One region of the Nocardia sp. NPDC051756 genome, then DNA from elsewhere that is predicted to be linked to it. Evidence: riboswitches for the same ligand, from Rfam matches in the RefSeq annotation. Region 1 holds a riboswitch; each other region holds the start of a gene.
The links. Region 1 has a riboswitch for cobalamin ahead of AB0M22_RS22275 (methylenetetrahydrofolate reductase). Riboswitches for the same ligand answer to the same signal wherever they lie in the genome.
Positions count from the first base shown of each region.

Region 1 (10,241 bases):
CTCTTCTTGGGCCAGGACAACGACACGCCTCGCGCGGTCGGTGAACCTCTCGAACATCGCGCGCTCCTTCACCACCCGGTGCAGATAGATATATAAATATACAGTAACCCTGCGCACCGCAGAAGCAACCCCGACGGCGCAGTTGCTCCGTGTCTCTCTTGAGCTCTCGGCGCCCGTTGCTCTACCTTGAGCAGGGGCACGTTCGCTATCCGAAACCAAGGAGACAACCCGTAATGGGCGAAGTGGATGCTGCGGCGATGGAACCGATGTGGCCCAAGGGCGCCAGCGACGAGTACGTCGCGGCCCGGATCGAACTGGCGAAAGCCGAACGCACGTTGCGCGACCAGATCGAGGAGGTCGCCGCCGCACGCCGGCAGGTGCCCCCCGGACTGATCCTCGACGACTACTCCTTCACCGAGGGCCCGATCGACCTCGGCCGGCCGGAACCGATCCGGACCACGCGACTGCGAGAGTTGTTCGGGCAGCACGACACTCTGGTCGTCTACCACCTGATGTTCCATCCGGACGACGACGAAGCCTGCCCGATGTGCTCGCTGTGGGTCGACGGTTTCCAGGGCGTCGCCCACCACCTGGCCCAGCGCACCGGCTTCGCCGTCATCGCCAAGGCTCCGCTGCCGAAGCTGCGCGGATGGGCACTGCGCCGCGGCTGGGACGGCCTGCGCATCCTCTCCAGCCACGACACCACCTTCAACGCCGACCTGAACGCCGAACGCCCCAACGGCGACCAGCGCCCGATGATCAGCGTTTTCACCCCCGAAGGCGACCAGGTCCGCCACCACTACACCCTGCCCGCGAACTTCCTCGACGACGCCCAACGCGGCATCGATCAACTCTCCCCCGTCTGGAACATCCTCGACCTACTCCCCGCAGGCCGAGGCGACTGGTACGCCGAAAACCACTACGCCGGCCGCGACCGCCGAGGCTGACCGCTCAGAGCTGCTCGGCGGCCGCGATCAGCAGGGCGCGTGACTGGTCCGGTCGTTCGGCTTGCACGGCGACCTGGTCCATCACCTCGCGGTAGACCTCCAGGTCGTCGCTGCGGTCCAGATAGAACGCGCTGGTCAGTTGTTCCAGGTAGACGATGTCGGGGAGTTCGCGCTCGGCGAAGCGGAGCAGGGTGAACGAGCTGCCCGCCGCGGCATGGACGCCGGCCGAGAAGGGCAGGACCTGGATCGTCACACTTGGCTTGTACGACACCTCCACCAGATGCTCGAGCTGCTTGCGCAGCACGTGTTTGCCGCCGATCGGCCGGTGCAGCACGGCCTCGTCCAGCACCGCCCACAACGTCGGTCCGCCGGGCAGCTCGAGGATCTCCTGACGCTTCGCGCGCAGCTCCACCCGTCGCGCCGCCTCCGCGCTCTGATGGCTGACGTCGATGACCGCGTGGGTGTAGTCCTCGGTCTGCAACAACCCCGGAACCAGTTGTCCCTCAAAGGTTCTGATCGACTGCGCGGCGCCCTCCAGGCCGAGGTAGGTCTCGAACCAAGGGGGCAGCAGGTCGTTGTAGTGATGCCACCAACCGGGCTCGTTGGCCTTGCGCGCCAAGTCCAGGAACATTTCGCGCTGATCCGGCTCGGTGACGCCGTACAGGGTCAGCAGGTCCAGGATGTCGCGATCCTTGTACCCGGTCCGCCCGAGTTCGAGCCGACTGATCTTGGCGTGCGAACCACGGATGTGATCCCCGGCCGCCGCCGGCGTGATGCCCTTCGCTTCGCGCAGCTTGCGCAGTTGCCCGCCGACCGCGATGCGCAACGCGGTCGGGCCGCGCTCCGCGACCCGCGAGTCGATCCCGTCGATCCGAACCGGTTCTGCGACCATGACCTCTACCCCGCTTCCCGAAAATCATCAGCGGTATCGCGCCCGTCTCGGTCCCGGACCACACCGCGCCCACCAGATGATATCGTGCCCGCCGCAACGCGTCCCGTGGCGCAATCAGGACACGTCACCGCGCCACGGCCGTCGCCGCTGCTTGGTGATCCCCCAGGACTTCGCTATATTCGCGGGTACAACTGGTTCGCCGGAGGCGGAGTCGAGGAGCCCCTGACCGCACGATGGCGTCGAACTGGTCGCGCGCGTCAGCGTGTGACCGGTGAGAGGGAACCCGGTGCAACTCCGGGACTGTCCCGCAGCGGTGAATGGGAACGACCGTCGTCCTGAGCACTGGGCGTACCGCCTGGGAAGCGACGACCGGTAGGACCAGCCTCGGCCGAAACGCCGGAGCCGACCCGAAACCGGGTCGATGCCCATGAGTCCGAAGACCTGCCGATTGTGCCGGGTACACCGTATCCGGCGGTCGTCGCCTCGTGGATCGGGCGTACGCCGAGTAGACCCGGGCACGGGATTGATGCTTCGTGGGCTCCTCAGCGTCCGGCTCGTTATTGGCGGCGGCCACTGGCCGCTGACCTGGAGTACATCCATGCATTCCATCCCTGGGCGTGACCGTCCGAATCACGGGCTCCCTGCTCGAATCACACCGGCAGTCCCCGGCGTCCCTTCGGTCGTCGAGAGCCTGCGCATCCACTCGGGGCCGCGGGTGCCGTTCTCGGTGGAGTTCAATCCGCCGCGCGACACCGCAGGCGAGGCGCGGCTGTGGCGCACGGTGCGGCAGTTCGAGCGCATGCATCCGGCGTTCGTCTCGATGACCTACGGCGCGGGTGGTTCGACCAAGGACCGCACCGCCCGGATCACCGGACAGCTGGCGCAGCAGACCACGTTGCTGCCGGTCGCGCATCTGACGGCGGTCGGGCACAGCATCGCCGAGTTGCGCGCGTTGGTCGGTTCCTACGCCGACTGCGGCATCCGCAATATTCTCGTGCTGCGGGGTGATCCGCCCGGCGATCCGCTCGGCGAGTGGCACAAACATCCCGACGGTGTCGAGTACGCCGAGGAACTGGTGCGGATCGTGCGGGATCTCGGCGACTTCAACGTCGGGGTCGCGTCCTTCCCGCAGGGGCACCACCACTCCCCCGACCTGGACACCGACGCCGCGTTCCTGGCCGCGAAACTCCGTGCCGGAGCGGACTATTCGATCACCCAGATGTTCTTCGAGGTGGATCACTATCTGCGCCTGCGCGATCGCCTCGCGGCCACCGACGCCGAGCAGGGCGCGAAACCGATCATCCCGGAGCTGATGCCCATCACCTCGATGCGCACCATCGCGCGCGCCGAGGAACTCAGCGGCCGCGCGCTGCCCGCGTCGATCATGCGGCGACTGCGCACCGCGGCAGGCACCGGCCCCGAGGAAAACCGCGCCGCCGTCCGCGCGGCCGGCATCGAGATCGCCACCGAGATGGCCCAGCACCTCATCGACGAAGGCGCCCCCTGCCTGCACTTCATCACCCTCAACTTCGCCAAGGCGACCAACGAGGTCCTCACCAACCTCGGCTACGCGGTCACCGCCGCGCCGCTCAGCGCCTGACGCCGCACCCCGTCGACGGGCCTGCCCGGTCGAGTCGCTGATGCTCGATCACCCGCGCGTTACTGCGTTCGCGCGGGTGATCGAGGGTGGCGGTGTTGTCCAGCCGCTCAATCGAATTCGCGGGCAGGTGTGCTCAGATGGCTAACAACAGCTTGCCGGTGTTCGCACCGGTGAACAGCATCTCGAGCGTTGTGCCGAACTGGGCGACGCCGCCTTCGACGATATGTTCGCGGGGCTTGATCTTGCCCTCGGCCAGCCAGTTCGAGATCTGGGCGATGGCCTCGCCGTAGCGGTCGGCGTAGTCGAATACGACGAACCCGGTCATGGACGCCCGGAAGACCAGCAGCGACATATAGCGGGACGGGCCGGGCGGCGGCTTGGCCGCGTTGTAGGACGCGATCGCCCCGCTGATCACGACCCGCGCGCCCTTGCGCAGGTTGGCCAGCGCGGCATCGAGTATCTCCCCGCCGACATTGTCGAAGAACACGTCGACGCCACCGGGCGCGAGTTCGCGCAGCCGCCGCAGCACGTTCTCGCTGCGGTAATCGATCGCCAGGTCGAAGCCGAACTCCTCGGTGAGCATCCGGCACTTCTCCGGACCGCCCGCGATCCCGATCACCGTGGCGCCCACCGCCTTTGCGATCTGCCCGGCGACACTGCCCACCGCGCCGGCCGCCGCGGAAATCAGCACGGTCTCCCCCGCCTGCACCTTTCCGACATCGATCAACCCGAAATAGGCTGTCATACCGGTGATTCCGAGCGCGCCAAGCCAGGTCGCCGCCGACGCGACCGAAAGATCGACCCGCTGCACGCCGCTGCCATCACTGATCGCGTACTCGGTGACACCGAATGTGCCGCTGACCGTCTCGCCCACCGAATAATCAGGATGGCTGGACTCGACGACGGTCCCGATATCCAACGCCCGCATCACCTCACCGATCCCGACCGGCGGAAGATACGACCGCACATCGTTGAGCCAGCCACGCATCGCCGGATCGATCGAGATCAGCTCCACCTTCACCAGAATCTCGCCCGCCCCCACCCCCGGCAGCTCCTCGCTGACCACGCTCCACGTCTCCGCATCGGGCAGCCCCTGCGGACGCTTCGCGAGCCGCACCTGCTGAGTCGTCGTCACACACGCTCCTTCGCTGAAAGTGAAATGCTGCTCACTCTAGTGGCGAACGACACCGGCGATTCAGCTTCGCGAGAGCAAGGATTCAGACCGCCTACGACGGCTTCTGCGCACCGACGAACTCCACTGCCTCCTCCTCGGACTGCGCGGCGGGCGCCGAACCCCACATGTGCCTGCCGTTGGGTTCCTGTAGGAAGTAGACCGATACCGCGCCCACTACGCCGGCGATGATCAAATAGTAAGCGGGCCAGTTCAAGTCGCCGGTTACGCCGACGAGTGCGCCGACCACTACCGAGGTGGTGCCCGCGAAGAGCGAGACCGCGACGTTGAACGCCACCGACAGACCCGCGCCGCGCACCTTCGTCGGGAACAGCGACGGCAGGGTGGACGGCATCGTCGCGCTGAAGCAGATCAGCGTCAGTCCCATCATCAGCAGGCCCACGAAGACGGCGAACGCATTGTCCGTACGGACCAGCAGCACCATCGGGAACGCGAGCACGATCAGTCCCGCGATGCCGGTCCAGATGATCGGCTTGCGGCCGATCCGATCGGAGATCAGCCCGATCACCGGAATGGTCAGCAGCGCAACGACCATCACCCCGATCTGCAACCACTGCGAGGTCGACGAGGACACCCCGCCGCCGGTCGCGTCGGGCACCGTCGAGGTGATATAGGTCGGCATGTAGGAGGTCAGCATGTAGTTGGGCACGTTCCAGACCACGACCAGACCCATGCAGACCAGGACGTAGGGCCACAGCTTCGCCAGGATCTTGGCCTCGTCGCCGGTCTTGTTCGACTTCTCCCGCTCCTCGGATTCCTTCTCCAGCGCGGCGAAGGCCGGGGTGTCGGCCAGGCGCATGCGCAGGTAGACGCCGACGAGACCGAGCGGCAGCGCGACGAAGAACGGCAACCGCCAGCCCCACGCCAGCAACTGGTCGTGGCTCAGGGTGGCGTCGGCGAGCGTGACGATCAGCGCGCCCAGCAGATAACCGGTGAACGTGCCGAATTCCAGCCAGCTGCCGAGGAATCCGCGCCGCCGGTCCGGCGCGTACTCGGCGATGAAGGTCATGGCGTTGCCGTATTCGCCGCCGGTGGAGAAGCCCTGCAACAACCGCGCGCACAGCAGCAGCATCGGCGCCCAGATGCCGATCGCGTTCTGGTCCGGGATGCAGCCGATGGCGAAGGTGCCGAGCGCCATCAGGATCATCGTGGTCGCCAGCACCCGGTTGCGGCCGATCCGGTCGGCCAGCGGGCCGAAGAACATCCCGCCGAACGGGCGGACCAGGAACGCCACCGCGAACAGCCCGAAGGTGGCGATCGTGCCCGCGGTGTCGCCCAGATGGGAGAAGAACACTTCCTTGATCGTGGGCTCGAAATAGGCGTAGACGCCGAAGTCGTACCACTCGGTGATGTTACCGATGCTCGCCGCGCCGATCGCCCGGCGGATGATCGGCGGATCGGTGACGACGATGTCGTCGAGCGACCAACGCCTCGGACGTTCGCGCGGAGTCAGCACGGCCATCGCCTCAGGCTAGGGCGATGGCGGACCGATCCACGGGCGACGCTCCGCAGACCAGCACAAGCCCAACGATCAGCGCAGATCGTTGCGTGGTTAATATTAACCAGACAAGACTGGTACGATCGCACCATGGATGACGGGCTCGGCGACTTGTTGCATCGCGTGGTGTTCCTGCTCGGCGAGGCCACACGGCGGCGGGTGACCAGCTCGGGCGGGTTGAGTTACCGCCAGATGCGGCTGCTCGGCACGGTGGAAGAGAGCGGGCCGATGACCCAGCACCAGCTGGCACAGGCGCTGTCGGTGTCCGATCCGGCGATCAGCCGGGCCCTGCGCCCATTGGAAGCAGCCGGACTCATCCAGGTCGACCCCGACCCCGAGCACGGGCGACGGCGACTGGTCAGCACCACCGAAGCCGGCCGCGACGCCTTCCACACCAGTGGTAAGCCGCTCCAAGACGAACTACGTGATGCCTTGCTCGCGGCCGGCTTTCCTTACGAGCGCTACCTGCGCGACACCGACACGCTGGCCGAACTCCTAGAGCCGAAACGCTAGGTGGGACTACCGTGCGCGGTCGTCCATTTTGTCCATCGTGTCCGCGGCGTCGCGCATCCCCGTGGCGAACTTGCCCGCCGAATCCGCCATGTTGTCGCCGCCGGCCAGCAGGTTCGTCTCGGAAGTGCTATAGCCCTTTCCGCCTTTGGCGAACTTGTCGCCGTAGTCGTCTCGACCCCACGGAAACCCCTGCGCCTGAATGGTATTCCGCAAGTTCGTGATGATTTCCTTTGTCTCCGTACCGACCTCGTCCATCTGCTCCGCCGCCTGCCGCAACCGCGCGGTGTCCACTTGGATACGACGTTCTGCCGCCATGACAATCTCCTGACTCTCCCGATCCGAACTCAGAACCGATCCTCGGGACGCCCGTCCTCCCAGTGCGATTCGATGCGCTGCAGCAGGTGCTCGATATCCCGGTGGATCCGATAGACCAACTGCTGCCTGCTGGTGGCGACGGCGACGGGCGAATCGTCCAGCGTCATCACGTATCGCCCGTCGTCGGCCACGTCCCGCCACAGCAACGTCGTCTCGTGCATTCCGCGCGGGCCGAACTTCGATCGGCCCTGCGCGACCGTGATCACTCCGGTCAGATCGGCACGCTGCTCGAAGAACCGCTGAGTCCGATACACCGGCCGGGACTCGACGTCGTCCCACACCGAGTTGGTACCCCAGCTCGGCGCGATGTGCTCGGCCGGGTCGGTCACGATCGGAATATCCGGCAGCCGACCGGCTTCCACCTCCGGCATCGCCTGCACCACCGCGACGGCCAGTGCCCGCGGATCGCATTCGGTCACGACGACCATCGGTGAATCGAAGGTGAGTTCCCCTGGTACCTGTTCGAAGACGAACGCCAGCGCACCTGCCCGGGCGACATGCACACGGAGCACCTTGTCCCGGTTGGTTCTTCTTTCCCGCTCGTCCCAACTCTGCAGCAGCACATACAGTTCGGGGGCGCGCAAGACATGGACCATGCCCGCGAACGAGCTGTCCAGCCTGGGCTGCAGCTCCTCCCATACCAAGCGCTTTCGTCGCTCCAAGTCGTCGGACATCACCTCCTCGTCGCTCTGGAACAGCAACGGCCGCGGCAACGAGCCGGCGCGATAGTGCTCGCACAGCACGAGAAATTCGAGCGAGGTGAACTTCCACTGCAGCGTCACGGCTCGATCACCGGCCGCACCCGCTTGATGTCCGGCCCGAGGCCCTCATCCAGGTGTGTCTCCGAGTCGAGATACTTGGGCCGCTTGTATTCTGCGCCCGCGCCCTGCGCGCCGCCGGGCCCCGGACCGGGCCCCATCGGCATGCCGGACTGCGAGCCTGGCTGAACCATCTGATGCTGGGACTGCTGGGCCGCGACTTCGTTCTGCATCGCCGCCCGCGGGAACAACTTCGATGCCTCGAACGGTGCGGTCTGGGCGGTGAGCTGCGAGTGCGGCGCACCACCGCCCGGGCCCGGAATGCCCGCACCGCCACCGGCGCTGCGCACGGCAGCCGCGAGATCCTTCGCGAACGGGCTGTCGATCGGCAATGCCGTGTGCTGCAATTCGCCGAGGCCCGGAATGCCGAGCGCCCCGGTATTCGCCAGACCGGCCAGCATTTCGGTGCCGCTCTTGACGACGTCGCCGATCGTCTTGGTGAACCCGTTTATTCCGTCGGTCAACAGCTTGATCAGATCGGCGCCGCCCGGCGTCTGCGCCATGGTCTGGCCCAATGCGCGCATTGTTTCCGGGCTCAGGTTCCGCAGGATTTCCGGGTCGACATTCTTCAGCACGTCCGGGCCGAGGTTCTTCAGCCCTTCCGGGGTGAGGCCGCCGAGGATGTCCGAGCCGAGCTTCTTCAGCTGGTCCGGGCTCAGCCCCTGCAACAGGTCGGAGGTGAGCTTCTGCAAACCCTCCGGGGTCATGTTCTTCAGCAGTTCCGGACTCAGTCCGCCGAGCAGGTCTCCGCCGATCTTGCGCAGGGCCTCCGGGCTCAGGTTCTTCAGCGGATTCTCGCCGCGCAGCAGCTTGTTGAGCAGTTCCTGCGGTGATCCCAGCGGGCCCTGCTGACCCGGCGGGTTCGGATTGCCGCCGCCCGGCGAACCGCCGCCACCCTCTTTTCCGCCACCACTCTGCGAACCGCCGCCACCCTGCGAACCACCACCACTCTGCGAACCACTGCCACCCTTGCCTTCCGAACCTGACCCGTTGCCCGACCCATTGCCGGGCCCGGAGCCACCGCCGTATTCGGGTTCGGGAACTCGGGCCTTGGAGCCGGTGTAACCCGACCCGTTGCCGTCACCTCCACCATTCGAGCCGGAGCCGCCGCTCGAACCGTTGCCGCTGTTACCGGCCTTGTTTTGACCGAGGCCCTGGTTGTTGGGGTCTTGATAGCCGGCTTTGTAGTTCGGGCCGTTCTTTTCTATGCCACCGCCGTTGCCACTGCCACCGCTGTTGCCGCCACCACCGCTGTTGCCACTACCACCACTGTTACCACTACCTTGATTGTTTCCACCGCCATTGCTCGAGTTATTCGCGTTGCCGTTGGCCTCATTCCGGCGCTCGTCGGAACCATGCTGGTGCTCCGACTTATAATCAGGATTGTTCTGATCGGTCAACACGCGCATGTTCGCAGGACGGTAGAAATCGTGATCCACCGCCTTCGCGTCACCATCGCCTTTCCCGTCGCCATTACCGTTCTTGTTTTCCGCGGGGGGCGGCTGAGGAACGGTGCCGGTCATGACAATCTGCGGCATCACGTTCACCGCGCCGGCGATACCCGGTTCATAAACGGCCTTGTATGTCTCGCGATAGCCTTTGAGCCAGTCCGACTCTTTGCAGTCATTCGAATAGGCCGCCGTCTGCCCAGGCGTGTCATTATACATGGCGTAAATCCATTTAGAGCAGTAAATCAAGTCCGCGCTCAGATAGTCCAGAGCCTTGGCGAAATTGAGCGACCCTTCGGTAAATCGATTGATCGCCTCCATCGCACGATCTGCGCCTTGACCGCTCCACATCTCCTTTTTTACCTTGCCGAGTTTGCTGTTCAGATCCAGGAGATCGGTTCTGAGTTTTTCAGCCAGCCAACCGTATTTTTCTCCGGCATTATTCGCCACATGATCGCTGCCTTCCAGAGCCAGCCGGAATTGGTGGAATCGGTCGAAACTCCATCCGTCGGCGCTCGTTACCTTGATCGGGCTCCCATTGTCCGGGCCGGGCGGCGCCTCCGGGACGGGCGGGTGCTCGCCATGGCCGGGCGGGTCGCCGTTCACCGGTTTGGGCACGTTCGGACCTATGGGTGCGACAGTCTGCAGGTCGCCGATCTTGTCGAACCCGGCCTTGCTGACCTCGTCGGCTGACAAGTATTGTTTGCATGCCCTGATGAACGTGTCCCCCATGTCCTCCATGGTCCAGCGCAAGAGGTCCAATCGTTCCCTGACATCAGTGGCCTTCTCATTGAACCGACGAGTCAGCTCCTGACCACCTATTTCATCGGAAAACTGCTTCAAATTGTCCATGGATTCGGATTGGATGAATTCCCGATACCATTGAGCCTTCCCGACCATATCGTGGCAGGCCTGCGCACACAGCGCGAATACCAGCGGATCGGTTTTGAGCGTGTTG
Region 1 is NZ_JBFAYV010000005.1:36-10,276, forward strand. Features, by position in the region: gene AB0M22_RS22265 (DUF899 family protein) at 234-947, shown strand; gene AB0M22_RS22270 (helix-turn-helix transcriptional regulator) at 952-1,839, opposite strand; cobalamin riboswitch at 2,068-2,303, shown strand; gene AB0M22_RS22275 (methylenetetrahydrofolate reductase) at 2,438-3,439, shown strand; gene AB0M22_RS22280 (NADP-dependent oxidoreductase) at 3,573-4,574, opposite strand; gene AB0M22_RS22285 (MFS transporter) at 4,666-6,093, opposite strand; gene AB0M22_RS22290 (MarR family transcriptional regulator) at 6,220-6,642, shown strand; gene AB0M22_RS22295 (hypothetical protein) at 6,649-6,957, opposite strand; gene AB0M22_RS22300 (ESX secretion-associated protein EspG) at 6,987-7,799, opposite strand; gene AB0M22_RS22305 (hypothetical protein) at 7,796-10,241, opposite strand, start outside.

Region 2 (10,241 bases), on a different contig from region 1:
GTGCTCATCGAGGGACCTGGCTTCTATCCGTACCTGTCCGGCCGCGACAACCTGCGCGTGCTCGCGAAGTACCGCGGCATCGGCAACGCCGAGGTCGAGCAGGCACTGGACCGGGTCGGCCTGGCGAACCGGGCCGACGACAAATTCCGCACCTACTCGCTCGGCATGAAGCAGCGGCTCGGCGTCGGCGCCGCCCTGCTCGGCCGGCCGGACCTGCTCATCCTGGACGAGCCGACCAATGGCCTCGACCCGCAGGGCATGGCCGAAATGCGGGAACTGATCACCGCTCTCGCCGCCGACGGGCACACCGTGCTGCTGTCCAGCCACATGCTCAGCGAGGTGCAGGAGATCTGCGATCGGGTCGGCGTGATCTCGCAGGGCAAGCTGCTGGTCGAGTCGACCGTGGCCGAATTGCGCGGCGCCTCCTCGCTTTTGCTGCGGGCCGAACCCTTGGAGGTCGCGTTCCCCGCGGTGCGCGAGGTGGTCGGCGAGCGGGCCGCGATGCTGACCTCGAGCGGCATCCGGATCGAGGCGGGCAACGGCACCGCGCCCGCGGTGGCCCGGGCGGTCGTCGCGGCCGGCGCCGATCTGCTGGAACTGCGGATCGACGAAAAGTCCCTGGAAGAAGTGTTTTTCGAAATGACTCAGCTGGAAGTGGCGAAATGACCATCAAAGACCTGTTGGCGAGCACGAAGGCGGAGGCGCTGCGGCTGCGCAAGTGGCCGGCGTTCTGGATCATCCTCGGCACCTGGATCCTGCTGAACCTCACCTTCTCCTATCTGTTCAACTATCTCGCCTACACCTCGGGCGAGTCCGGCCGGATGTCGAACGGCCTGCCGAAAGACGCGCTGCTGCACCAGATGCTGCCCGCGGCGGTGCCGGAGGTGTTCACCCAGGGCATGGCGATGTTCGGCGGCGCGCTGATGCTGGTGCTCGGCGCGCTGACCACGGGCAGCGGATATGGCTGGGGCACTTGGAAAACCGTGTTCACCCAGGGGCCGTCGCGGATCAGCGCGGTGGGCGGCGTGCTGGTGAGCCTGGTGGTCGTGGTGGTCGGGCTGGTGCTCACCGCGTTCGTCGTCGACATCGGGGTGGCCTCGCTGATCGGCGCGACCCAGTCGCAGACGCTGGCGCTGCCGTCACTTCAGCAGTCGGCGCTCGGAATCCTCACGGGGATCGCGATTCTCGGCATGTGGACGTTGGCGGGCGCGTTGATCGGCACCATCGCGCGCGGTCCGGCGCTGGCCGTCGGGCTCGGCCTGGTGTGGGTGCTGGTGGTGGAGAACCTGCTGCGCGGGGTGGCGTCGATCTTCGCGCCGATCGCGGTGATCACCGACCACCTGCCCGGCACCGCCGCCGGTTCCATGGCGGGGGCGATGCGGACGGTCGGCGCAGGGACGCCCGGCGTGCTCGACATCCTGTCCCGCACCGAGTCGCTGATCATGCTCGGGAGCTATATCGCGCTCTTCGTGGCGGGCACCGTGTGGCTGATGCGCCGGCGCGATCTGGCGTGAGCGATCGGTGCTGAAAGCCGTTGGTGGACAACCACCGACGGCTTTCAGTGCGTCGTGCCCAGGACCGAATGGGCCAGGTCGCGTAGCGCCTCGGCGATCTGTGCCGAGGTCAGCCCGCGACCGCGCTGCTGCTGATAGACCTCGGCCCCCAGCGGCGCGAGCAACGGATCGACGAGGGCGTCCGGTTCCCGAATGCCGCCCGCCAGCAACAACGCTCGCACGTGAGCGAACCAGAACCCGTACGAACCCGTCGCGAACCGGGCCCCGCCGATCTCCGCGCCGAGCACCAAATCGGCGTGCGCGTCCAGCAATTCGACCATCGCGGCGTAGAACGCGGCCAGCCGTTGCGCGGGCGGCGCACCGGGGCCGAGCGGCGGGTCGCCGCCGATCAGCTGCGCCTGCAAGGCCCGTTCGTGTTCGTCGAGCAGGGCGACGGCGATCGAATTCGTGTCCGGGTAGCGGCGATAGAGCGTGCCGCGGCCGACGCCTGCCGCCTTGGCGATGTCGTCCATCGTCACGGTGCGCGGGTCGCGGCTCGCGAACAGTTCGGCGGCCGCGGCGAGCACCTTGGCCCGGTTGCGCGCCGCGTCCGCGCGCTCCGGCGGGGCGGCCGCTTGCCCGCTGAGCAGATCCGTGTGCCTGTTCATGCCGCTGACTGTACCCGAGTTCGGAGATAAGTGGACAACGTGTCCAGTTGTCGATACAGTCGATCCCGTCAGTAAGTGGACGCAATGTCCAGTTCATTCGAGAGGTTCGTCATGACAACGTTGCTGCACCTGGACGCGAGCGCCCGTACCCGTTCGATCAGCCGCGAGGTGAGCGCCGTCTTCGCCGACGCATGGCGCGCGGAGAACCCGGACGGCCGCTACCGCTACCGCGACCTGGCGGCCGAGCCGGTGCCGTTCATCGACGAGGCGTGGACCGAGCTGTGCGACGCGGTGCTCGCGCAGGCCACCACGGATCTGGACCGCCTCGGTGAGCTGGTGCGCACGCCGGAGCAGGCCGCGGCCTGGGCGATCGTCGAACCGCTGCTGGCCGAGGTGCTGGCCGCGGACGTCATCCTGATCGGCACCCCGATGTACAACTACTCGATTCCGGCCGCGCTCAAGGCCTGGCTGGATCAGGTGACGTTCCCGCGAATGTCGCTGGGGCACCGTCGTTTCGTCGTCGTGACCGCGCGCGGCGGCGCGTACGGACCGGGTGCGCCGAAGGCGGCGTTCGACTATCAGGAGCGGTTCCTGCGCGACTTCTTCGCGGGCCATTTCGCCGTCCACGACACGGTTTTCATCAATGCCGAGCTGGCCAACGCCCGGCAGGATCCCGCGCTGGCGCACCTGCGCGACAAGCACGACGAGTCCTACGCGCTCGCCCTCGAAACCGCGCGCGGTCTCGCGAAGGAGTACTGAGATGAACTGGGTCGTCCTCGGCATCGCCGGCTTGGTCGAGATCGTCTGGTCGCAGAGCATCAAACCGACGGAGAACTTCACCCGCCTGTGGCCGACCGTGCTCTGCTTCGTGCTCGGCGTCACCGCGGTGTATCTGCTGTCCAGGGCCATGCAGACGCTGCCGGTCGGTACCGCGTACGCGATCTTCACCGGCATCGGCGCGGTCGGCGCCATCGGCCTCGGCATCGTGTTCAACAAGGATCCGCTCAGCGCGGGGCGGGTGTTCGCGCTGTCGTTGATCATTGGTGGCATCGTGCTGGCCCGGCTCACCAATCCCGAGTGACCCGATGCGGCAACGCTTTTCGTGTGTGGCGGCGGGGTGTCGACCTCGCCCGCCATGCCGCCGACGTTGCTAATACAGCGCTCTAGTCTGACCCCGAGACGTGCGGAGGTCGGCTGGCTAAGCTCGGGCTGCATCCAATACTCAGCGAAAGGACCGTGATGCCTACACGTACCGCGCGTACTGCTTGGACCGGCACTCTGCAGGAGGGGTCGGGACAGGTCGAGCTGGCCAGCTCCGGCGTCGGCAAGTACGACGTGTCGTTCCCGAAGCGTTCGGCCGACGACGCCGACGGCACCACCAGCCCGGAGGAGCTCATCGCGGCGGCGCACTCGTCCTGCTACGCGATGGCGCTCTCCGCGCAGATCGGCAATGCCGGCGGCACCCCGGAGAGCCTGGATGTCAGCGCCGACGTGACCCTCGGCCCGGACCCGGCCGGCGGCTTCCGGATCAGCGGCATCAAGCTGACCGTGCGCGGCAAGGTCTCCGGCATCGACGCCGACGCGTTCGCCGCCGCGGCCGAGGCCGCCAAGGCCGGCTGCCCGGTCAGCAAGGCCCTGGCCGGCGTCGACCACATCCTGCTGGACGCGGCCCTCGCGTAGTTGCTTGGTTCCCCGCACATCCGCTCGGGTGTGCGGGGAGCCATGTGCTTGCGCGAAATGCTCAGGCCCGGCGGAAGAATCGGCGGGCGGCCGGGTGATACATCGCGGGGACGGCGATCAGCACCGCCACCACGTGGATGGTGCGGAACAGGCCGATCACCACGGACTCGACGGTGAGGTGGGCGAACAGGTCGCCGAACTTGTCCGCGGACAGCAGCGCCGCCAGCGGTTCGACGATCAGCGACAGCAGGCCGATCACGCCGATGCCGAAGGTCAGCAGGAGCCGAGCCCAGCGGGCGCCGTGCGTCATCCGGATCGCGACGACGAGTACGACCAGGTAGATCCCCAGTCGCACAGCGAGTCCGGTGACCAGCCCGGCCACGTCGACCTCGTCGCGTTCCAGCAGCAGCGCGGCCTGCTCGATGGCCTCGGCGACGCCGGCGAGCAGCGCGACGACCAGGCCGACGAAGGCGACGAGGACGGCGCGCGGTGGTTGCGTGGGAGCGCCCGTACGCAGCGGTGCGGGCCAAAGAGAAAGGGCAGTGCCGGTCATGACACCGACACTGCCCTTCGTCTCCTGGATGCGGATCAGCCCGCGGTAGCGATCGACTCTCGTACCGGAGTATCACTGCGCGTGGCGAATTCGCTGAGCGCGGCGAAGCCGAGGGCCAGGCAGGCCCACAGCGTCGCGGTCTCACCGAGCGAGGCCGCCCGGAACTGCCACAGCAACGCGGCCGGGAAGTCCGCCTTCACCTCGTTGACGCCGGGCAGCAGGACGTAGCCGACGATGGTGACCAGAACGAACGCGGCCACCCCGCCGATCAGCCGCAGGGTGCTCAGCTGACCGCGCAGCACCTTGTAGACGTACACGCCGATGCCGACGGCCGCCAGGCCGAGCAGCACCGCCGCCAGCCAGAGCAGGGTGCGCTGATTGATCGTCTCCGGATCACCGACCGCGGGTGGATTGGCCGGGTACTTGAAGAACGGCACCGCCACGATCGCGGCCCAGCCACCCAGCCCGAGGGCCAGCGCCAGCTTCGGCCCGGACAGCGTGCTGTAGCGGCGGGCGAAGTTCGCGACCGCGGCGAAGATCGCGCCGAGCGCGAGACCGGCCAGGCCGAGGGCGAGGAACTGTCCCGCCTGCTGCCCGGTGCGGCTCACCAATGGTTCTTCCTCGTCGCCGTGCGAATGTCCGCCGCTCGCCTCCGCTTCCGCGCCGGGCGCATGCGCCGCGGCGGCGGAATTGGCTTCCTCGATGGCGATGGCGGCATTGATCTTCGGTTCCCCGACGAAGAAGCCGACCGACGCGGCCAGCAGACCCGCGATGAGACCGGCCAGCAGACCCCGCAGCAGCAGAGTCTTCAGCGAACCGGTCAGAGGGACAGCAGGGGATGGATTCAATGGCACGGAAGCCCCAGCAGGTGGCGTCCGTCATGCATCAACTCGTGCAGGTACATCCCGCTGCGCGAGATGACGCCCTGATCGAAGCCGACCAGGTACAGCGTGAGCAGTGCGAGTAGAACGACACCGACTGTGACGAGCACAGTGGCCAGAGTTTCGTTTGCCCGGCTCGGCGAATGCGCGATAGCCATGTGTCCTCCTAGGGATGCGCGAGGTCGGACCTTCGTCCCTCCACAGCGCTTTCAGCGTCCCGTCGAATGAGTGCGAAGATGCCGGTGTCTGGCTTTCCGGCACCCAGGGACTCGGTGCATGGAACACAGTGGCGCGACCGCTCCGGAATGTCACCGGATTACCGCATCACCCTCGCGTTATGTCATTCGAACTGTGACACCCGGAGGCACCCGACGTCAACACGACCAGCACGGTCGCGCCCCGGCGTCGGGCGAGTCGCCGGGCAGGTCGGCCCGCCCGGCGATGGTCGAAAGGTCAGCCCGCGGGCTTGGCGGTCACGTCCAGCACGACCTCGAATTCCAGCAGCGACGCACCGGTGGACACCGGCTTCTGCCGCTCGCCCGCGTGCGCCTCGCGCGCCGGGCCGTCCCGCCACGCGGTGAACGACTCTTCCGAATCCCACTGGGTGACAACGAAGTACCGGTTGTCCCCGGCGACCGGCCGGAGCAGCTGGAAACCGAGGAAACCCGGCGAGCCCTCCACCGCGTGCGCCCGGTGGGCGAACCGCTTCTCCAGCTCGGGGCCCGCGCCCTCGGGAACCTCGATCGCGTTGATCTTCACAACAGCCATGCGCTCGACAATACGACCCGCGAGCGACTGCCCGGTATGGGCCGTATCGGGGGTTGTGCGCAGCTGTCGGCCCGGCCCGGCAGAATCAGCGGGGTGTTGCATGACGAAGGCGGAGCGGGCGTACCGATCCTGCTGTTGCACGGACTGATGGGCAGCGCCCGGACCTGGCACGACCAGCTGGACTGGCTGCGCGACTACGGCCACGTCTACACCTTCGACGCGGCCGGGCACGGCAGGCCGGCCCCGGACGAGCTGACCACCGAGGCGTTCGTCGCCGATCTGGCCGCCGCGACCGCGGGCATCACCGAACCGATGGTGGTGATCGGGCATTCGATGGGCGCACTGCACGGCTGGGTGTTCGCCGCGGCGCACCCCGATCGGGTGCGGGCGCTGGTGATCGAGGACATCGCCCCGGATTTCACCGGCCGGACGGCGACGGACTGGGCGGCGATGATCGAGGCGTGGCCGCAGCCGTTTCCGGACGCGAACGCGGTGCTGAAGTTCTTCGGGCCGGTCGCCGGGCGGTACTTCCTGAACTCGTTCGCGCACGGGCCGGACGGATACCGGCTGCACGGGTCGGTCGCGACGTTCCGCGACATCTCCGAGGAGTGGGGGAGTCGCGACTTCTGGCCGCAGTGGCACGCCATCCGGGTGCCCGCGCTGCTGCTCGAGGGCGAGCACACGATCACCCCGCCCGGCCAGATGCGGCAGATGGCCGAGACCCATCCCGATGCCGAGCACGTACTCGTCACGGGCGCAGCGCATCTCGTGCACGACGACCAACCGGACCAATACCGCGCCGCCGTCGAGCACTTCCTCCGTCGTGTCCTCGCCGAGCCGCACGCCTCTTGATTTCAGAAAGCGTGCGGTGTGGTCAGGGCGCGTTGCCGCCCTCGCCGGCCAGGGCGAAGAGGCCGTCCACGGTCTGCTCGATCAGGCCGTCGACCAGTAGCGAGTCCAGCGCGCGGGCTCGCTGGCCGGGGTCGCGGGGCCAGGCGAGGTCGAGACGCACTTGCTCGACCGGGCCCGTCGCGCCACGGAGCACGTCGAGCAGCCTGCCGCGCGCTTGCCGGTCGGTGCCCTCGTACTTCTGTGTGCGACGGACGATTTCGGAGACCGGGCGGCCCGCGGCGACCCATGCGCAGCTCGGCAGCGGGCAGCGCGAGCAGTCCGGCGTGCGCGCCGTGCACACCGTCGCGCCCAGTTCCATCAGCGCGGCCGAGAACACCGCCGCGCGGTCGATCTGTTGCGGCAGCAGCGCTTCGGTCTCCGGCAGATCCCGGGACGACGGATTCCCGGCCTCCGCCCGCCCGTGCACGGCCCGGGCGACCACCCGCCGAACATTGGTGTCCACCACCGGAACTCGTTGCCCGTAGGCGAAGCACGCGACCGCCCGCGCCGTGTACGCCCCGATTCCCGGCAGGCCGAGCAGCACGTCCACGTCGGCAGGCACCTCGTCGCCGTGTTCCGCGGCCAGCACCCGCGCGCATTCGTGCAGCCGCAGCGCCCGCCGCGGATAACCGAGCTTGCCCCACGCGCGCAGCACCTCGGCCTGTGAGGAGGCGGCCATCGCCGAGGGCACCGGCCAGCGCGCCACCCACTCCCGCCAGATCGGCTCGACCCGGACCACCGGGGTCTGCTGCAACATGATCTCGCTCATCAGGATCTGCCACGCGGTGACCTCGCGGCGACGCCACGGCAGGTCGCGCGCGGTCTCCGCGTACCAGTCGAGCAACACGTCGGCATCGATGCTGTTCGGTGCTTTCCTCACGGTTCCTGTCCTACTGCCGCCAGCTGGTATTTGCCGACCCGTAACCAAACGAACTCGCTGGTAACCCAAGCCTTGTGCACAATGGTCGGTATGCCTGATTCAAATCCGGTCAGTGCCTGGAAGTCTTTGCGCGAAGGCAACGACCGTTTCGTCTCCGGTGCGCTGCAGCATCCTAGCCAGGGCGCCTCCGACCGAGCCAAGCTCGTCAGCGGCCAGCATCCGTCCGCCATCCTCTTCGGCTGCGGTGACTCCCGGGTCGCCGCCGAGTTGATCTTCGACCAAGGCCTCGGCGACATGTTCGTGGTGCGCACCGCGGGCCACGTCGTGGACAGCTCGGTACTCGGCTCGATCGAGTACGGCGTGCAGGTGCTGAACGTGCCGCTGATCGTGGTGCTCGGGCACGACAGCTGCGGCGCGGTGAAGGCCACCATCGACGCGCTCGACGGCGGCGAGGTACCGGGAGGCTTCATCCGCAGCGTGGTCGAGCGGGTCACGCCGTCCATTCTGATCGGCCGCCGCGAGGGCCTGTCCACCGTCGACGAGATGGAGGCCAGGCACGTGGTCGAGACGAGCAGGCTGCTCATGCAGCGATCGATGATCATCTCGCAGCGCGTCGCCACCGGCGAATGCGCAATCGCCTGTGTCACATACAAGCTCGCCGAGGGACAGGTGAAGTTGCAGCGTGTCGTCGGCAACATCGGCGAGCTCGCCTGAGTTGTCCTAGTCGGTGTCAGCCCAGCGTGCGGGCCGGAATTGGATCGCCACGATCGCGTAATCCGGACCGACACGCCGGGCGTATGAGTCGTCGCGCCCGGTCGTGCCCTTACCGTTGAGGCGTGCTGGAACCGAATGGACCGCTGCCACCGGAGATCTATTGGCGTCGACGCGCATTGGCGATCGGCGCCCTGGTCGTCGCGCTGGCGTTGGTCATCTGGCTCGTGCTGACGGTGGCGCGCGGTGGCGACAAGCCCGATGACTCGAAGCCGGTCGCGGCCGGCTCGTCGTCCACGACGCCGAGCAAGCCCGCCGACGCCTCGACGACAAAGGCAGCGGGCCCGGCCGAATCCAGCGCCGCGGCCACGCCGAGCGTCGCCTCGACCGCCTCGAACGAACCCGCGGCGGGACCGGGGCAGTGTGCGGATCAGTCGCTGGCGATCAAGATCAGCGTGGACCAGCCGACCTACAAGGTCGGTGAGCAGCCGAACTTCCGCTTCGTCATCACCAACATCTCCAGCTCGGTCTGCCAGCGGGACATGAACCTGGCGCAGATCCAGGCGTCGGTGCTGTCGCTGGACGGGCAGCGCCGGTTCTGGACCAGTTCGGACTGCTCGCCGGTCGACGAGTCGAACCAGCGGAACCTGAAACCCGGTGAGCAGGCGCTGTTCACGGTGCGCTGGTCGGGCACCACCTCGCAGCAGGGCTGCGTCGGCGAGCGGGTGCCGGTGCCCGCGGGCGCCTATCAGGTGATCGCGCAGTTCGGTTCGCTGCACAGCTCGCCGGAGCCGTTCAACCTGACGCCTGCCTGAGCCGTTCCGGATTCGGTGGGGCCGGTCAGAAATCGGGTGCCACTTCCTTGTCCTCCTTCGGCGCGCGTCGTTTGCGCGTGCCGGTGATGCGGATGGCCGAGCGCACGTCGGCCACCTCGTGGATCTTCATGCCGCCGCGTTTGAGCGGGGTGTAGCCGGGCGGCACCAGCGCGGTGGTGAAGCCGAGCCGTTCGGCCTCGGCCAGCCTGCGTTCCAGCCCGGTCACCTTGCGCACCTCGCCGGCCAGGCCGACCTCGCCGAGGATCACCCAGCCCGCCGGAATCGCCACCTCGGAATTGGCGCTGGCGATGGCGAGCGTGATGGCCAGGTCGGCCGCGGGCTCCAGCAGCCGCATGCCGCCGACCGTCGCCGCGTAGACGTCGGACTTGCCGAGGAACACCTTGCCGCGGCTCTGTAGTACGGCCAGCACCATCGCGACCCGGTTGTAGTCCAGGCCGCTGACCGCGCGGCGCGGGTTCGGGATTTCGGTCTCCACGGTCAGCCCCTGCACCTCGGCCACCAGCGGCCGCTTGCCGTCCATCGCGACGGTGACCGCGGTGCCGGACACCGAATCGGTGCGGTGATGCAGGAACAGCCCGGACGGGTCGTCGACGCAGGCGATGCCGTCCTCGTGCAGCTCGAAGCAGCCGACCTCGTCCGCGCTGCCGAAACGGTTCTTCAGGCCGCGCACCATGCGCAGCGACGAGTTCTTGTCGCCCTCGAATTGCAGCACCACGTCGACGAGGTGTTCCAGGGTGCGCGGGCCGGCGACATTGCCGTCCTTGGTCACGTGCCCGACCAGCAGCACCGCGATGCCGCTCGCCTTGGCCAGCGAGGTCAGCGCGGAGGTCACCGCGCGCACCTGGGTGACGCCGCCGATCACGCCGTCCACCTCGGGCGC
Region 2 is NZ_JBFAYV010000015.1:9,091-19,331, forward strand. Features, by position in the region: gene AB0M22_RS41330 (ABC transporter ATP-binding protein) at 1-666, shown strand, start outside; gene AB0M22_RS41335 (ABC transporter permease) at 663-1,514, shown strand; gene AB0M22_RS41340 (helix-turn-helix domain-containing protein) at 1,559-2,161, opposite strand; gene AB0M22_RS41345 (NAD(P)H-dependent oxidoreductase) at 2,273-2,920, shown strand; gene AB0M22_RS41350 (multidrug efflux SMR transporter) at 2,922-3,242, shown strand; gene AB0M22_RS41355 (OsmC family peroxiredoxin) at 3,401-3,841, shown strand; gene AB0M22_RS41360 (hypothetical protein) at 3,903-4,394, opposite strand; gene AB0M22_RS41365 (CbtA family protein) at 4,430-5,248, opposite strand; gene AB0M22_RS41370 (CbtB-domain containing protein) at 5,239-5,433, opposite strand; cobalamin riboswitch at 5,495-5,650, opposite strand; gene mhuD (mycobilin-forming heme oxygenase MhuD) at 5,729-6,043, opposite strand; gene AB0M22_RS41380 (alpha/beta hydrolase) at 6,137-6,895, shown strand; gene AB0M22_RS41385 (A/G-specific adenine glycosylase) at 6,918-7,814, opposite strand; gene AB0M22_RS41390 (carbonic anhydrase) at 7,905-8,528, shown strand; gene AB0M22_RS41395 (hypothetical protein) at 8,651-9,340, shown strand; gene radA (DNA repair protein RadA) at 9,366-10,241, opposite strand, start outside.
Region 2: linked by a shared signal. The riboswitch ahead of AB0M22_RS41370 (CbtB-domain containing protein) and the one ahead of AB0M22_RS22275 (methylenetetrahydrofolate reductase) in region 1 are both predicted to bind cobalamin.

Region 3 (10,241 bases), on a different contig from region 1:
GGATTTCGTTGCGCCGGTCGTTCGGCACCAGGAACGGGAGCACGGCCAGCACGAGCAGGCACACCGGTGTGTTGACGTAGAAGACCCAGCGCCACCCGGGCCCCTCGGTCAGCACGCCGCCGAGGAAAACCCCGGCGGCAGAGGCGAGCCCGGCGGTGCCGCCCCAAACACTCAGCGCGGTAGTGCGATCGGAGCCCACCCGGAAGTTCGTGGTCAGGATGGACAGGGCGGCAGGCAGCATCAGCGCCGCGCCGACCCCCTGCGCGAAGCGGGCGCCGATCAGCAACCCGCTGCTCTCGGCCAGCCCGCCGATCGCCGACGCGGCGCCGACCAGGATCGTCCCGGCGATCAGCACCCGCCGCCGCCCGAGCAGGTCGGCCAGCCGGCCGCCGAGCAGCATCAGCCCGCCGTAGGTCAGCAGATAGCCGCTGGTGATCCATTGCAGCGTCGGCACCGACAGGCCCAGCTCGTGCTGGATGGTCGGCAGCGCGACATTCACGATCGAGCCGTCGACGAAGTCGAGGAAGGCGACCAGGCACAGCAGCATCAGCGTGAGCTTGCCGCGGCGGGTCGCCAGAAACGACGGTGATTCGGTGGGTGCACTCACTCCGATGTCCTCTCTCGGGCCGGACGAGGTTTCATCCGTTGCCAATCCGAGAGGGCCGAGCCGGGGCCGGACGTGACATGGGGAGAGCTGAATCACATTTCCCGCGTCCGCGTCACTTTTCACCGGGCTGTCTCGCTCTCCATAGCGACACCAGGAGGAGCGGCGATGATCGACAACTTGGACGAGGATGCGACGAGCGTGTTCGCCGACCATCGGGAACTGCTGTTCTCGGTCGTCTACAACATGCTCGGCAGCGTCGCCGACACCGAGGACGTATTGCAGGACACCTGGCTGGCCTGGGTATCGCGGAATCGGGCGGACGGCGCGGAGATCGAGCATCCGCGCGCGTATCTGGTGCGCGTCGCGGTCAACCACGCGCTCGGCCGGCGGGCCGCGATCAACCGCAGGCGCGAAACCTACATCGGCCCATGGTTGCCCGAGCCGCTGGTGTCCGACGAGCCGACGGTCGGCGACGACGCGGCCGACTCCGCACTCCGCGCCGAATCGGTCTCGATGGCGATGCTGGTCGTGCTGGAGACCCTCACGCCGCTCGAGCGCGCGGTGTTCGTGCTGCACGACGTGTTCGGCTATCCGCACGCCGACATCGCCGACATGCTCGGCCGCAGCACCGCCGCGATCCGGCAGCTCGCGCATCGTGCGCGCGAACACGTCCATGCCCGCAGGCCGCGGCATCAGGCCGACCCGTTGGTGCAGCGGAAGGTGACCGAGAAGTTCCTGGCCGCTCAGCTCGGCGGCGACCTGGCCGGGCTGCTCGCGCTGCTGGCACCGGACGTGACGTTCTGGACCGACGGCGGCGGCAAGCTGCGGGCGGCGCTGCGCCCGATCCACGGCGTGGACAAGGTGGTCCGGCTGATCACCAGTCCCGTTGTGCTCGGCGATATCTCGGAGATGACCGTCCGCTACCGGTGGGTCAACGGCGATCCGTCGGCGGTGGTGTTCACCGGCGACGCGCCGCTCGCGGTCGTGGTGCTCGACATCGATCCGGAGACGGAGCGGATCCGCGGCATCTACGCCGTGGCCAACCCGGACAAGCTCGCCAGGATCGACGCCGACTTGCCCTAGGGGGCTGTCGATTACCTGTCGGGTAATCGACACGGTTCACCCTGCGCGCGACGATCGACGGATGATCGAGGTCGGAATTCTGTTGCCGAGCCGGGAAACCGCGATGACCGGGCAGCACGACGCGGCGAGTCTGGTGCGGCTCGCGACGCTCGCCGAAGACGCCGGATTCGACTCCGTGTGGACCGGTGATTCGCCGTTGGCGCGCACCAGGGTTGATCCGCTCACCCTGCTCGCCGCGGTCGTCGCCGCCACCTCGCGGATCCGAGTTGGCACCGCGGCCTGGACCGCCACGCTGCGGCATCCGGTGCTCGGCGCGCACGCGGCCGCCACCGTCGATCAACTCGGCTCGGGCAGGCTGGTTCTCGGGCTCGGTGCGGGATTTCCGTTGTCGGAGAGCCGGGCCGAGTTCGAGGCGATCGGCGTCCCGTTCGACGAGCGGGTCGGGCGCTTGGACGAGACGGTGCGCATCTGGCGCGCGGCCTGGGCCGGTGAACCTGATTTCGACGGGAAGTATTGGCAGATAGCGGATCTGGCGCGGGCACTGCCGGCCTCGACGCCGGGCGGGCCACCGCTCTGGTTGGCGGGCAGTGACACACCGAAGGTGCTGACGCGGGTCGCGCGCCACTATGACGGTTGGCTGCCCTACCTCCCGGACCCTGCCGCATATGCCCGTGCGTGGCAGGCGATTCAGCAGCAGACGACCCGTGCGGTGACTCCCGCGATGTACGCGACGATCGTGCTCGACACCGACGCCGCACGGGCGCAAGCCGAGCTGGAAGGTTATGTGCGCCAGTACTACCGCCGATCACTGGCGGAAATGTCCACCATCCAAGCCTATTTCGGCGGCACCGCGGAAGACTGCGCCGACTGGCTGACCCGTTACCTCGACGCGGGCGCCACCCACCTCATCCTGCGGCTCGGTTCGTTGGACGTGCTTCGCCAACTCGACCTGGTCGCCGAGAAAGTGCTGCCCGCGTTGCGATCCCGCGTCGCGGCCTGACTCCGATCAGTGCCCGACCCGCGGATAAGGCAGATCGGTGCTGGTGTTCTCGGTGACCGCGAGCGGACTGCCGATGTGTGGAAACGCGCGCTGCGGACAGGCCGCCCGCTCACACACCTTGCACCCCGCGCCGATCTGCACCGCCGTCGTCGGATCGTCGAGCTGAAGTCCGGACGAATACACCAGCCGGTCCGCGTATTCGATGTCGCAGCCCAGCCCGATCGCGAAGTTCTTTGTCGCGGTGCCGAACCCGTGCGGCGCGGTCATCGCGGTGCGCGCGATCCACAGGTAGCGCCGCCCGTCCGGCATCTCCGCGATCTGCGGCAGGATCCGGCCGGGATGCGCGAACGCCTCGTGCACCACCCACAGCGGACAGCTGCCGCCGACCCGGGAGAAGTGAAAGGCGGTGGCGGACTGCCGCTTCGAGATGTTGCCCGCGCGATCGGTGCGGACGAAGAAGAACGGCACCCCGCGCTGCCCCTGCCGTTGCAGGGTGCTCAGCCGGTGGCAGATGGTTTCGAAGCCGACCTCGAAGCGCAGCGCGAGCAGGTCGATGTCGTAGTGCAGTTCCTCGGCCGAGCGCAGGAACCGCCCGTACGGCAGGACCAGCGCGCCGGCGAAGTAGTTGGCCAGCCCGACCCGGGCCAGCGTGCGGGATTCGCCGGTGAGCGAGGGGCTTTCGGCGAGCACCCCGTCCAGCTCGGTCCCGTACAGCAGGAACGCCAGGGTGGTGGCGATCTGAAAGGCGCGCTGCCCCGGGCGAAGTCGCCGGGCCAGGGTCAGGGTGCGGCTGTCCGGATCGTATTGGCGTTTCGGGATGGACGGATCGGCGCCGTCGCCGCGGACCAGCACGGTGACCCCGGCGCGTTCCTCGGCGACCCGGGCGAGCTGGCGGTCCAGCGAGCCGATGGTCAGCCCGGACTGCTCGAACAGCTGCTCGGCGGCGATATCCAGCTGCGGGATGTGATTGTGATGGTCGTAGAAGAAGTCGCGCACGTCCTCGTACGGCATGGGCAGGCCGGGCGCGCCGGTCGGTGCGGACACCCGGGCGGAGAGCAGGTCGAGCTGGTCGGTGGCGGCGCGCAGCCGGCGATGCATCGCGACGACGATCCGGGCCACGTCGGGTTGCCTGGTCGCCAGTTCCTCCACCTCGGTCAGTGGCGCGGTGTGCCCGCCCGCGGCGTCGATCAGCACCTCGTGCAGGTCGGACACGAGGCGGGCGTCGGAGTCCGCGGCGAAGAACTGGACGTCGAGGTCGAAGGTGGAGTTCAGTTTCAGCAGCACCGGGATGGTGAGCGGCCGCTGATCGCGTTCCAGCTGGTTGAGATAGCTGGGTGACAGATCAAGCGACTTGGCCAGCGCCGCCTGGGTGAGTCTGCGTTCCTCGCGCAACCGCCGAAGGCGCGCGCCCGCATACATCTTCCGCACGGAAAGATCGTAGCTCCGGCCCTTCGCAATCATCGCAATATGCGTACTTATTTTGCCTGGAAATATGCTGCAGCAAGGTATTTTGCGGGATCTCCCAGCTGCGTAGCGTGCGAAGAGGGTTACCGTCCAGTTCGGGCGGGCGTGTCGAAGAAACGCATCCTGCGCAGCCGCTACTCGTCGTCCAGGATCACTGCCTGTGCCGCGATCACGTTGGTGCCGTTGAAGGTAACCGAAGGGGAGCCGTGCAGTCGATAGCCCTGCTCGAGCAGTCCGCTGATCCGCTCGCAGAACGAAGCATCGTCGACGCCGGTGATCAAGCGATAACGCAGAGGGTGGTCGTTCATGCCGCCAGCCTAGAACGCGGGTGCGACAGTTCCTGAAGCCCAAAGGGTTCCGAACCGAGCAATTGCTTGGTTGAATCGGGAGGGCGTTGCGCACAACGCGGTTCGCCCGCCCGGCAGCAGAAAGTGAGCCCGCCCATGCCGACTCCTGACGAACTCGTCCGCGATATGTGCCGCAGTTGGTCCGATCCGGATCCCGACCGCATCGCCGCCTTCTTCGCCGAAGACGCTGTGTATCACAACATTCCGATGGAACCGGTGGTCGGCCGCACCGCCATCCGCGACTTCCTCACCGGCTTCCTGACTACCTTCGAGGGCGTCGACTTCGATATCCATCACCAGATCGCCTCCGGCAACGTGGTGATGAACGAACGCACCGACACGTTGCGCACCGCGGGCAAGGCCATTCCGCTCCCGGTCACCGGCGTCTTCGAGGTGGCCGACGGCGCCATCGTCGCCTGGCGCGACTACTTCGACATGGCGGCCATCAACCGCGCCTTCAACCTGGCGGAGTGACCGGCCACCCCCGGGAAATCCGTGGCAACTGGTCGGAACCGAATCGCGGCGGCACGCGTCGAAGGTGGATAGGGGCGATTCATGGAGTGGTTTCACCAGGTGCGAGGAGGGGTTGGCATGGATCGGTGCCCGGGGTGTCACACGGCGTGGCGACGAGGGATGAGTGTCAGGTCGCGGCAGCAGCCGGTCAAGCGGGGCGCGGAGCCGTGCGAGCGGTACACGTCACGGCGGCAGCAGGTGCCCCGATCCGAACCCGAGCCGGGCTGACGGCGAGGGCGCTTGGGGTAGTGCGGGTTTCGTGACCCGGCGGGAGGTGCCCGCCGAGTGCACACGATCCGCGGCTCGGCACCTCCGCCAGGGCGAGGAGGAGGTGCCGAGCGTCAGCGAACGGCCGAGACGATCAGCGCACGGCGGTCGCGGCGGCGACCATGTTGCGCAGTGACGCCTCCACCTCGGCTTGCCCGCGGGTCTTCAGACCGCAGTCCGGGTTGACCCACAGCCGTTCGGCGGGAACGGCTTTCAGCGCCGCGCGCAGCGAGGTGGTGATCTCCTCCACGCTGGGCACCCGCGGCGAGTGGATGTCGTAGACACCCGGCCCGACGCCGAGGTCGAAGCCCGCCGCGTTGAGGTCGTCGAGCACCTCCATCCGCGAACGGGCCGCCTCGATCGAGGTCACGTCGGCGTCCAGCCCGGCGATCGCGTCGATCACCTCGCCGAACTCCGAGTAGCACAGGTGGGTGTGCACCTGGGTGGCATCCGAGACGCCGGAGGTGGCGACCCGGAACGACTGCACCGACCAGTCGAGGTAGGCCTGCTGATCGGCCTTGCGCAGCGGAAGCAGCTCGCGCAGCGCCGGCTCGTCGACCTGGATGATCCGGATGCCCGCGGCCTGCAGGTCCACCGTCTCGTCCCGGATGGCCAGCGCGACCTGCCGCGCCGAGTCGCCGAGCGGCTGATCGTCGCGGACGAACGACCAGGCCAGGATGGTGACCGGCCCGGTGAGCATGCCCTTGACCGGCTTGTCGGTCAGCGACTGGGCGTAGCTGCTCCAGTCGACGGTCATCGGCGTCGGCCGCTTGACGTCGCCGAACAGGATCGGCGGCCGCACGCAGCGCGAACCGTAGGACTGCACCCAGCCCAGCTCGGTGGCGGCGAAGCCGTCGAGCTGTTCGGCGAAGTACTGCACCATGTCGTTGCGCTCGGGCTCGCCGTGCACCAGCACGTCCAGGCCCAGCTTCTCTTGCAGCGCAATCACATCGGCGACCTCGGCGCGCATCCGGCGGACGTACTCCGCCTCGTCGATCTCGCCCTTGGTGAACGCGGCCCTGGCCAGCCGGATGGCCGAGGTCTGCGGGTAGGAGCCGATGGTGGTGGTCGGCAGCGTCGGCAGCTGGAGCCGTTCCTGCTGCAACACCCGGCGCTCGTCGGCGGGGGCGCGCCGGATCGCGTCCGGGCCGAGCGCCGCCAGCTTGTCCCGCACCTGCGCGTCGTTCAGTCGCGGGTCGCTGTGCCGGGTCGCCAATGCCGCACGGGTGTCGGCCAATTCGGCGCCGATCGCCTCGGTGCCCGCGGCCAGCGCGGTGGCCAGCAGCCGGACCTCGGCCACCTTCTCGGTGCCGAACGCCAGCCACGAGCGCAGCCGCTCGTCCAGCTTGGTCTCCGCGGCCAGCGTGTACGGCACGTGCAGCAGCGAGCAAGAGGTCGAAACCGCCACCGACGCAGCCGAACCCAGCAGCGTGCCCAGGGTGGACAGCACGGCGTCGAGGTCGGCGCGCCAGACGTTGCGCCCGTCGACCACGCCCGCCACCAGCAGCTTGCTCGCCAGCGCTGGCACCCCGGCCACATCGGAAACGGTGGTGCCGGAGGTGAAGTCGAGCGCGATGCCCTCGATGTCGGTGCCCGCCAACGCGGTCAGCGCGGCATCGGTGTGGCCGAAGTAGGTCGCCACCACGATCGCCGGCCGCTCGGACGCCGCGGACAGCTCCGTGTAAGTGCTTCGCACCAGGGCGAGTTCGTCGTCGGTGAGGTCGGTGACCAGCACCGGCTCATCGATCTGCACCCAGCCGACGCCGGCCTCGGCCAGCTGCCCGAGCAGGTCGCGGTAGAGCGGAACCAGCTCGGCGAGCCGGTCCAGCGGCGCGCCGCCGGTGGCCTTGGCCAGCTCGAGGAAGGTGATCGGGCCGACCACCACCGGGCGAGCGGGCGCGCCGAGCGCCAGCGCCTCGCGCACCTCGTCGAGCAGTTTCTCCGGGTTCAGCGCGAACACGGTGTCCTGGTCGATTTCCGGGACCAGGTAGTGGTAGTTGGTGTCGAACCACTTGGTCATCTCCAGCGGTTCGACCGTCTCGTTGCCGCGCGCGGCGGCGAAATACCGGTCCAGCGGATCGGCGATCCCGGCCACCCGCGGCGGCAGCGCGCCGAGCAGCAGGGCGGTGTCGAGCACCTGGTCGTAGTACGAGAAGGTGCCGACCGGGATCGAATCCAGGCCTGCGGCAAGTAATTCGGTGATCTGGGCGTGGCGCAGGTCGCGCGCGACAGTATGGAGCTGCTCGGCGTCGATCTTGCCTGCCCAGTAGGCCTCGGTGGCCCGCTTGAGCTCACGCCGCGGTCCGACCCTAGGTAGCCCGAGAACCGTTGCGGTGAACGGTGTCTGATTTACAACAGTCACGTTGTCTCTCCAGTGCTGGTGTCGTGGGCCGTCGCCATACGGGCCACGCGGCTACCGGAGACAGGTCAGGAGATTCCGACAACAGAGCCCCGACGCATCACGTACTGGTAGAACCGCGCGCCCAGATCCACGAGGCGGTGGCCGTCGGATACGGCGTACCCGACACGGCTGGCAGGTCTTCGGACTCACAGGCACCGGCCTCTCGGCCGACCTACTGGCCGTCGCTTCCCGGGCCTTGCACCCAGTGCGTGTGACGGCGGTCGTTCCTGCTTACCGCTGCGGGACAGTCCCGGATTCCCACCGGGTTCCCTCTCGCCCGACCGCCCTTTCGGGGCGGCCGAACTCGGCTCCGCGACACGACGACGGGGCTCCATCTCGTACGCGCGCGGTGAACCAGCTGCACCCACCAGCATAGGGGGCGCGACGGGTGCGTGGTGGGGCCGGGCGGAGAAGTCGGCGAAGGCCGATCGGCTCGGCGCCGCTGTTTGGTCATCTGTCCAAGTCTGTGAGGAAGCCCACGGAAGTTCGGTGTGGCCCGAATTTCCTATTTATGTCTAAGGTTGTCTTCCTCGGGGGAGGGCTCCGGCGTGGGGATCGATAGCAGGAGTGCTTGTGGTAACTGAACGGTCGGTATCGATCGTCATTCCAACGTACATCGGGACGGCCGAGGGCCGTGACCTCCTGGATGTGCAACTCGACGCCTTGACACGTCAAGATTATCGGGGTGAATTCGACGTTTTAATAGCCGACAACGGCTCACCTGTCGATGTGCAGGCTCATATTGAAAGCCACGCGGCGAGGGATCGGCTGGGACTCCGATATGTTGACGCGTCAGGTACCTCGGGTGCCGCGTTTGCACGAAATGTCGGAGCCGGGCAGGCAACCGGTGAGACGTTGCTGTTCTGTGATCACGACGACCGCGCGCACCCGAATTGGATCAGCCGCATGGTCGGATTCCTGGACGAGGGCTACGACCTCACTTGTTCTGCGATCGAGGGCGATTCGCTCAACGCGGAGCACCCGCGGCACGTCGCCAACATCCCGGCGCCTGACCAATTCCAGCCACCTGGCGTTTATGCGCCTGTGATCGTCGGGACGAGCATGGCGTGCCGTGCCGAGGTCTATCGTAAGCTCGGCGGACAAGATGTCAGCTACGCTGCAAACGAGGATCTGGAATTCGGCTGGCGCGCGCATCGTGAGGGGTACCGGCTCGGCTATCTCGCCGAGGCGCTCGTCGCCTATCGGTATCGCCAGGGCTTCCGGCCCGGCTATCGGCAAGGCCGTAGCAGAGGAATCGGTCTGGCGCGGCTGCATGCCGAATTTCCGAAGAATGGTTTACCCGAGATTCATCTGCCGGAAGTTATGTTACGGATGATTCGGCTTCCTTTTACCCGCGGATTAGTTCCGGAGGAACGCGGATTGATGATCGGCCTCGCGGTCGGTCAGTTCCGCGGCGGGCTCCGGTATCGCACGATGCACTGGATCTGAGGATGTGACGGCCCGATGAACGGATCTTCGCAACGCTGCTAGACCGCGTTGTGAAGATGCTTGCGAAGGGGCCTTCCGTGTCTGTGAGGGCGGTGGGTCCGGGTACCTTAGGCCAATGTTCACGAAAGTCTTGGTAGCCAACCGCGGCGAGATCGCCATCAGGGCCTTTCGCGCGGCCTACGAACTCGGCGTGGGGACGGTCGCCGTCTTCCCGTACGAGGACCGCAACTCGGTCCATCGGACGAAGGCCGCCGAGTCCTACCAGATCGGCGAGGAGGGGCACCCGGTCCGGGCGTACCTGTCGATCGACGCGATCATCGACGCGGCCAAGTCCGCGGGCGCCGACGCCGTCTACCCGGGATACGGCTTCCTGTCCGAGAATCCGGATCTGGCGGCTGCCTGCGCCCGCGAGGGCATCACCTTCATCGGTCCGTCCGCCGAGGTGCTCGAGCTCGCGGGCAACAAGGCGCGCGCGATCGCGGCGGCCAAGGCGGCCGGGCTGCCGGTGCTGCGCTCCAGCGCGCCGTCCGCCGACGTGGACGAGTTGCTCGCCGCGTCGCACGAGCTGGACTATCCGATCTTCGTCAAGGCGGTGGCCGGCGGTGGCGGGCGCGGCATGCGCCGGGTCGCCGACGCCGAGCACCTGCGCGAGTCCATCGAGGCCGCGTCGCGCGAGGCCGAGTCGGCGTTCGGCGATCCGACCGTCTTCCTCGAGCAGGCCGTGGTGAACCCGCGCCACATCGAGGTGCAGATCCTGGCCGATCAGCACGGCAACGTGATGCACCTGTTCGAGCGCGACTGCTCGGTGCAGCGCAGGCACCAGAAGGTGATCGAGCTCGCGCCCGCGCCGAACCTGGATCCCGAACTGCGCGAACGCATCTGCGCCGACGCCGTGGCCTTCGCCAAGGAGATCGGTTACAGCTGCGCGGGCACCGTCGAGTTCCTGCTCGACGAGCGCGGCAACCACGTCTTCATCGAGATGAACCCGCGCATCCAGGTCGAGCACACGGTGACCGAGGAGATCACCGACGTCGATCTGGTGCAGTCGCAGCTGCGCATCGCGGCGGGGGAGACCCTCGAACAGCTCGGCCTCAGCCAGGACACGGTCAG
Region 3 is NZ_JBFAYV010000001.1:640,507-650,747, forward strand. Features, by position in the region: gene AB0M22_RS03060 (MFS transporter) at 1-607, opposite strand, end outside; gene sigJ (RNA polymerase sigma factor SigJ) at 773-1,690, shown strand; gene AB0M22_RS03070 (LLM class flavin-dependent oxidoreductase) at 1,752-2,690, shown strand; gene AB0M22_RS03075 (short-chain fatty acyl-CoA regulator family protein) at 2,697-4,118, opposite strand; gene AB0M22_RS03080 (DUF1737 domain-containing protein) at 4,289-4,462, opposite strand; gene AB0M22_RS03085 (limonene-1,2-epoxide hydrolase family protein) at 4,598-4,975, shown strand; gene metE (5-methyltetrahydropteroyltriglutamate--homocysteine S-methyltransferase) at 5,376-7,643, opposite strand; cobalamin riboswitch at 7,817-7,956, opposite strand; gene AB0M22_RS03095 (glycosyltransferase family A protein) at 8,256-9,131, shown strand; gene AB0M22_RS03100 (pyruvate carboxylase) at 9,247-10,241, shown strand, end outside.
Region 3: linked by a shared signal. The riboswitch ahead of metE (5-methyltetrahydropteroyltriglutamate--homocysteine S-methyltransferase) and the one ahead of AB0M22_RS22275 (methylenetetrahydrofolate reductase) in region 1 are both predicted to bind cobalamin.